One region of the Mesorhizobium quangtriensis genome, then DNA from elsewhere that is predicted to be linked to it. Evidence: predicted binding sites of a transcription regulator. Region 1 holds the regulator's gene; the other holds the start of a gene.

Region 1 (3,590 bases):
GTTTCTGGTCGGCGAAAGCCTGATGCGGCAGGTCGATGTTACGGCAGCAACGAAAGCGCTGCTGAACGGCGCGCCGGCCGTACTACAGGCCTGAACATGGGCCGCCTCACCCACCTCGGCGAGGACGGCAAGGCCGACATGGTCGATGTCGGCTCGAAGGAAGAAACCGTACGTACGGCGATCGCCGAGGGCATGGTGACGATGCAGCCGGCAACGCTGAAGACGATCCTCGAAGGCAATGCAAAGAAGGGCGACGTGCTGGGAGCGGCGCGGATCGCCGGCATCATGGCGGCCAAGAAGACATCGGACCTGATCCCGCTCTGCCACCCGCTGATGCTTACCAAGGTGACGGTCGACATCGAGCCTGACGAGACGCTGCCGGGGCTGCGCGTGACGACGATGGCCCGCGTCACCGGCAAGACGGGAGTCGAGATGGAAGCGCTGACCGCGGCGACGGTCGCCTGCCTGACCATCTACGACATGGCCAAGGCTATCGATCGCGGCATGGTCATCTCCGGCATCAGGCTGGTCGAAAAGACAGGCGGCAAGTCGGGCGACTACAGGGCTTACGCATGAGCGGGCTGCTGCCCGTCGACCAAGCGCTGGCGCGTATCCTTGCAGGCGCTGGTCCGGGAGAAGCCGAAATCGTCCCTCTCGCCGAGGCGGCCGGTCGTGTTCTGGCAGGACCTATCCAAGCGCTGCGGACACAGCCGCCGTTCGACGCCTCGGCCATGGATGGATATGCCGTCCGCGCCAGCGACGTCGCTGACATCCCTGCCTGCCTGCAGCTTGTCGGCACGGCTGCGGCGGGCAAGCTTTTTCCGGGCGAGGTCGGCCCCGGGCAGGCAGTGCGGATTTTCACCGGTGCGCCCGTTCCCCACGGGGCCGATACGATCGCGATACAGGAGAATGTCAGGCCGCTCGACGGCGACACGATCGAGGTTCTCGAAACCGTCGCAGCGGGACGCCATATCCGCAAGCGCGGGCTTGATTTCACTGATGGGGAAACGCTGCTGGAAGCGGGGCGGACACTCGACCCAGCCGCGCTGTCGCTCGCCGCATCGGCAAACCATCCTGCCCTGCCGGTCGTCAGGAAGCCGCTCGTCGCGCTTATAGCGACCGGCGACGAACTTCTGCCCCCCGGCAGCGCCACCGGTCCCGACCAGATCATTGCCTCCAACGCCTACGGCGTCGCGGCAATCGCCCAGCAGGCCGGCGCACGCGTCCTCGACCTCGGCATAGCGCCGGACAGGATCGAGGCAATTTCGGACTTGGTGCGCAAGGCTCTCGAGGCTGACGCGGATGTCATCATCACGCTCGGCGGCGCGTCCGTAGGCGACCATGATCTGGTGCACACCGCGCTGAAGCAGATCGGCATGGAGCTCGGTTTCTGGAAGATCGCGATGCGGCCGGGCAAGCCTCTCATGTTCGGGCGCCTTGGCCACACCCGCTGCCTCGGGCTACCCGGAAACCCTGTCGCCAGCCTCGTCTGTTCTCAGCTTTTTTTGAGCCCGTTGCTGGCTCGGCTCGGCGGGCGGCATTACGAAGCGCCCTTCATCGACGCTGTGCTGGGCGGCACGATGGCAGCGAACGATCTGCGCCAGGACTATGTCCGGGCCACCGTGGAATTTCTGCCTGAACGAATCGTGGCGACGCCCTTTGCGATACAGGATTCGTCGATGCTGCGACTGCTGGCCGATGCCGGCGGGCTGATCGTGCGCGAGCCTTTCGCTCCGGAAGTGAAAGCGGGCGATCCTTGCCGCGTTCTGCTGTTACGCTGAACAAAACGTCAACGTATTCATTAAAATTTAAACAGTTGCGGAACACAACTGGAACAGATAGTGTTTGTTCTGGTTTTGTTTGACCTTGATTCCTCGGGGGAATGTCGATGCTGACCCGCAAGCAACATGAGCTCCTGCTCTTCATTCACGAGCGGCTGAAGGAGTCAGGCATTCCACCCTCCTTCGACGAAATGAAGGAAGCGCTCGACCTTGCCTCCAAGTCCGGCATCCACCGGCTGATCACGGCGCTGGAAGAGCGGGGCTTCATCCGCCGCCTGCCGAACCGGGCGCGGGCGCTGGAGGTCATCAGGCTTCCCGATTCCATCGCGCCGGGCCTCAATGCGGCGAAGAAGTTTTCGCCCAGCGTCATCCAGGGCAGCCTCGGGCGCAGCCAGCCGGAGCCGGCGCCGCGAAACCGGTCTGCAAGCAATGACGACGATGCCGGGTCCGTTGCCATCCCTGTGATGGGCCGTATCGCGGCCGGCGTTCCGATCGACGCGATCCAGCACAAGACGCACTCCATCGCCGTGCCGCCGGAAATGCTGTCGGGCGGCGAACACTATGCGCTGGAGGTCAAAGGCGATTCGATGATTGAGGCCGGTATCTTCGACGGCGACACGGTCATCATCAAGAATTCCTCGAGCGCCAATCCGGGTGAGATCGTGGTGGCGCTGGTCGATGACGAGGAAGCCACGTTGAAGCGGTTTCGCCGCAAGGGCGCTTCGATTGCTCTCGAAGCGGCCAACCCCGCTTATGAAACACGGATTTTCGGCCCCGACCGCGTGAAGGTGCAGGGCAAGCTGGTCGGGCTTATCCGCCGCTATTGAGGCGCGGCTTCTTCAGGCGAAATGGGCGTGGCTGTCGGCGTGCGATCGTCGGTGACCGGTTTGTTATCATCACCAGTCTTGGGTGTTGTGCCCGGCTGGTATGGCGGCAGGCCACGGGCGGCGCGCGAGAAGGCGCGCTGAGTGTGCCATGGCCGATACGGTTTTGCGATGGCATACTGGATTGTGGGCTTGCCCGAGCCTGAGAAGGTAACTGCGGCACTTCCGTAGCGTGCAAGATCACGGGACGTCACAACCAGCAGCTCCTTCCAGTTGCAGACATCCTTTGCCGACGCATCCTCAATGAGGATGAACGTGGCGGTGCTGCAGTGATCGGCGGCTGTCGCGGCATCGGGGACAAGCGCCACGACAGCACCGGACGGATGCCGGGCAAGGCAGACGCTCTCGGCGCATGAGAAGCCGGCGGTGACGGTGACGGTCCCGTCGCTTGCAACAGTTCCCTCGCCTTCCGTAGGCCGAACGATTTCCTGTGCCTGCATGGCACGTGACCAGTTGTCGATGGTGAACTGATTGGGGCGTGGGCGGTTGATGGCGATCTGGCCGGCGCCGAGGTCGAGGCCGACGAGCCGGGCGTCTTCCGAGACCAACAGGTCGGGTTGCCGGTCGAACAGCAGGAACAGGCTGGCGAGTGCGACCGGAATGGCGGCGACGCGCAGCCAGGTCGACGTGACGGTGGCGGCAAGCAAGGCTACCGTCAGCACGGCCACCGCCTCCGGCCTGATCATGCCGACCACATCGAGGGGCGATCGTTCCGCGAACCACTGCGCTATCGCGAGCATGACGGACAGTCCGAAACCCATGATCTGGAAAAATGGGCCGTCGAGGCCGAAGGGCATGGCGAGCGAGCCCAGCACCGCGAACGGCATGACTATCACCGAGACCACCGGCATCGCAGTCAGATTGGTGAACAGCCCCAGCGACGGCATCTGCTGAAAGTGCCACGCCGCGTAGATCGCCGTTGCGC
Region 2 (3,590 bases), on a different contig from region 1:
TTCCATGAGCGAGAGAGTCCATCGCCCCCGCCGTGCCGTTCTCTACGTGCCGGCATCGAATGAAAAGGCGATCGCCAAGGTAACGTCGCTTGCCTGCGACGCGGTGATCTTCGACCTGGAGGATGCCGTCGCGCCCGAGGAGAAGGCCGCCGCGCGCGAACGCCTGCGCAACTGGTTCGCCAGCCGGCCCGAAAAGACGCCGGAGCTGGTCATCCGCGTCAATCCGTTCGCCAGCGAATGGGGCACGGAGGACCTGCTGGCGGCGCGAGCTTGCGCGCCCGACGCCATCCTGCTGCCGAAGGTGAACACGCCGCGCGATATCCACGATTTTGATGACGCCCTCGACGAGACCGATGCGCCGGAAGGGATGCGTCTTTGGATCATGATCGAGACGCCGAAGGCGATGCTGAACCTCGGCGCGCTGGCGGAATTCGGCCGCGACCGCGCCGCCCGGCTCGACTGCTTCGTCGCCGGCACCAACGATCTGGTCAAGGAAACCGGCGTGCTCGCCACGCCCGACCGCCGCTACATCACGCCCTGGCTGATGCAGATGGTGCTGGCCGCCCGTGCCGGCGGGCTGGATGTGCTCGACGGCGTCAGCAATGATTTTCGCGACTTGGCTGCCTTTACGCGCGAATGCACAGAGGGGGCCGCGATGGGTTTCGACGGCAAGACACTCATCCATCCGGCCCAGATCGAGCCGGCGCTCAAGGCCTTTTCGCCTTCGCCGGAGGCAGTCGCGGAAGCCGAGGCCATCAGCACCGCCTTCGCGCGGCCCGAAAACGCCGGCAAGGGGATCATCTCCCTCGATGGCAGGATGGTCGAGCGGCTGCATCTCGCGCAGGCCGAGCGCCTGCTGGGACGGGCAGGAAGGAGCTAGACGATGAGGCTTTATCGCTTCCTGACCGGCCCGGACGATTCCAGCTTCTGCCACAAGGTGACGGCGGCGCTGAACAAGGGCTGGCAGCTGCAGGGGTCGCCGACCTATGCCTTCGACGCCGAAACGAAGTCCATGCGCTGCGGCCAGGCCGTGGTGAAGGATGTCGAGGGCATCGACTACGATCCGTCAATGAAGCTTTCCGACTACTGACCCGGTTGCCGATCGGGACGCCTGTCGTCAGGAGGCCTGGACCGGCTGTTCGTCTGGCTCTAGGTCGGCGTTCTCCTCGATCTTCTCCATGTCGTCGTCGGAGAGGCCGAAATGATGGCCGATCTCATGGATGAGGACATGCGTGACGATAGAGCCCAGCGTCTCCTCGTTCTCCGCCCAGTAGTCGAGGATGGCGCGGCGGTAGAGGGTAACGCGGTTCGGGCCCTCGCCGGTCTGGGGGTTCCAGCGCTCGGCGATGCCGCGCCCCTCGAACAGGCCGAGTAGGTCGAACGGGCTTTCGAGCGACAGGTCGTCCATGATCTCGTCTGTCGGAAATTCGGCGACCTGGATGACGATCTCCCCAGTCAGGGAGCGGAACTGCTCGGGCAAGTGTGCGTAAGCTTCCAGCGCTAGCAACTCCATCTCCTCCATGGAAGGCGACATGTGCTCGTGCCAGGAACGTGTCTGATAGATGCGGGCCATTCTTTATCCTTTGAGGGCCCATATAGCTGTTCTCTCCCCGCGTTTCGAGGCTGATGGCTGGATTGAGGAAAAACAGGCTAGCCAGGCGAGGAATAAATTCTTCTTCGGGTCCGCTTGACTCTTCGAAACGGCTCTGGAATCTATAAGAACATAACAGGAACATATTTCGGAAGAAGTGTCGCTATGGCCTCGTCTGCCGTGGCGCGGGAAACCATTGTTTCCCTGCGCCATCAGATCGCGAAGATTGAAGGGCGCCTCGCCGAAACATTCGCTGGCGAGAATGGCGATGTGCACCTGCGGCGACAGGATGGCCTTCCGCAGGGTGACTTCCTCGCGACCGGGGCAGAAAGGTTCGACGCGGCGCTTGGCGGCGGCTTTCCCGGTGCGGGGCTGACCGAAATCCATGCGACCGGCATGCGCGACGCAGGCGCGGCTGCGGGCTTCGTCATGGGGCTTTTGCATCTTCTGGTCGAGCGAACGTCGTCTCCACTCCTGTGGGTCGGCCTCTCGGAAAGTTTTCGCGAGGCGGGTTACCCCTATCCGCCGGGCATCCGCTTCCTTCACGGCATCGACCCGGCGCGGCTCCTGATCGCGCAGGCCCAGAAGCTGAACGACGTCTTGTGGATTGCCGAACAGGCCGCCTCCATCGACGGTTTCGCAGGGATCCTCCTTGAGACGCGAGGTCCATCCGCCCATCTCGACCTTACCGCGACGCGACGGCTTCACCGCCGTGCGCTCGACGCCGGCTGCCCGCTTTTCCTCCTGCGCCAGATGGCCGTTTGCGAGCCGACCGCAGCGCCGTTCCGCGTGGTCATAACGTCAGCGCCGGCGGGGACACGCCACCTTTTGGGAAAGCCGCTCGCCCGCTCGATCGGACCTCCGGCCTTCCTCGTTCGCATAGACAAGAACCGCATCAACCCACCAAGCGAATTCATCCTCGAATGGAATGCCCATGCACGCGCCTTTTCCGAAAGAGCGGCGACGGATCCTGTCCCTGTGGTTCCCGCATCTCAGCACCGAGCGGCTGCTGCGGCAGCGCCTGGGACGATCCTGGCGTTCTCTTCCCCGGCAGGGTCGACCCCCGCTGGTGGTCAGCCGTCAGGAGAACAACACCCAGCGCATCGCGGCCATGGATGAGGAAGCGGCGCGACTCGGGCTGAAGCCCGGCATGGGCATTGCCGACGCACGCGCCATGCATCCTGGGATCGAGGTCGTCGCCGAGGAGGCGAAAGCCGACAGGCGTCTGCTCGAAGCGCTGGCGGACTGGTGCGATCGCTATACGCCGCTCGTCGCGCTTGATGGAGCGGAAGGGCTTTTTCTCGACGTCACCGGCTGTGTCCATCTGTTCGGTGGCGAGGAGGCGATGCTGGCCGGCATGCTGGAACGCTTTTCCGAGCAGGGCTTTCGCGTTCGTGCGGGACTTGCCTCGACGCCGGGTGCTGCATGGGCGGCTGCACGCTTTTCCGCCACCGGAACAATCCTTCAGGAAGGCGACGAGCGTTCATTTCTGGAAAACCTTCCGCTGGCCGCGCTCAGGATCGAAGCCAGGACCATCTCCGGCCTCGAAAGTGTGGGCCTGAGGGCGATCGGCATGATCCTGACCGCCCCCCGTGCGCCGCTTGCCCGCCGTTTCGGCAGTCTCCTGCTTCTGAGGCTCGACCAGGCACTGGGGGAGATAGAGGAGTCTATCTCGCCACGCCTGCCTGTGGCGGCTCTATCGGTCGAGCGGCATCTCGCCGAGCCGATCGGCCTGGTGGAGGACATAGAACGACTTCTACTGCTGCTTTCCGGCAGTCTTCGACGCGACCTCGAACGCCGAGGCGAAGGTGCGAGACTCTTTGAACTCTTGCTTTTCAGAGTCGATGGCGCGGTCAGCCGGATTTCCGTCGGCTCTTCCCTGCCGCTGCGCGAAGCCGGTCCCGTCGGCAGGCTCTTCCACGAGCGGCTTGTGGTGCTCGGCACTGCGCTGGAGCCCGGTTACGGATTCGATCTCGTGCGGCTCTCGGCTTTCGAGACG

Evidence for each region. Region 1 encodes LexA, which represses DNA repair genes until DNA is damaged. Its sites were predicted from a motif close to TGTTCNNNNTGTGTTCNG; they were not measured.
Region 2: ABMA32_RS00140 (ImuA family protein) is a predicted target of LexA. The motif match lies at 1,718-1,735, and genes of this name have one in related genera.

Annotation. Positions count from the first base shown of each region.
Region 1 is NZ_JBEBMF010000003.1:468,662-472,251, reverse strand. Features, by position in the region: gene trpC (indole-3-glycerol phosphate synthase TrpC) at 1-94, shown strand, start outside; gene moaC (cyclic pyranopterin monophosphate synthase MoaC) at 97-576, shown strand; gene ABMA32_RS18075 (molybdopterin molybdotransferase MoeA) at 573-1,781, shown strand; gene lexA (transcriptional repressor LexA) at 1,889-2,608, shown strand; gene ABMA32_RS18065 (ComEC/Rec2 family competence protein) at 2,602-3,590, opposite strand, start outside.
Region 2 is NZ_JBEBMF010000001.1:23,987-27,576, reverse strand. Features, by position in the region: gene ABMA32_RS00155 (HpcH/HpaI aldolase/citrate lyase family protein) at 5-880, shown strand; gene ABMA32_RS00150 (DUF1737 domain-containing protein) at 884-1,090, shown strand; gene ABMA32_RS00145 (metallopeptidase family protein) at 1,118-1,573, opposite strand; gene ABMA32_RS00140 (ImuA family protein) at 1,757-2,710, shown strand; gene ABMA32_RS00135 (Y-family DNA polymerase) at 2,661-3,590, shown strand, end outside.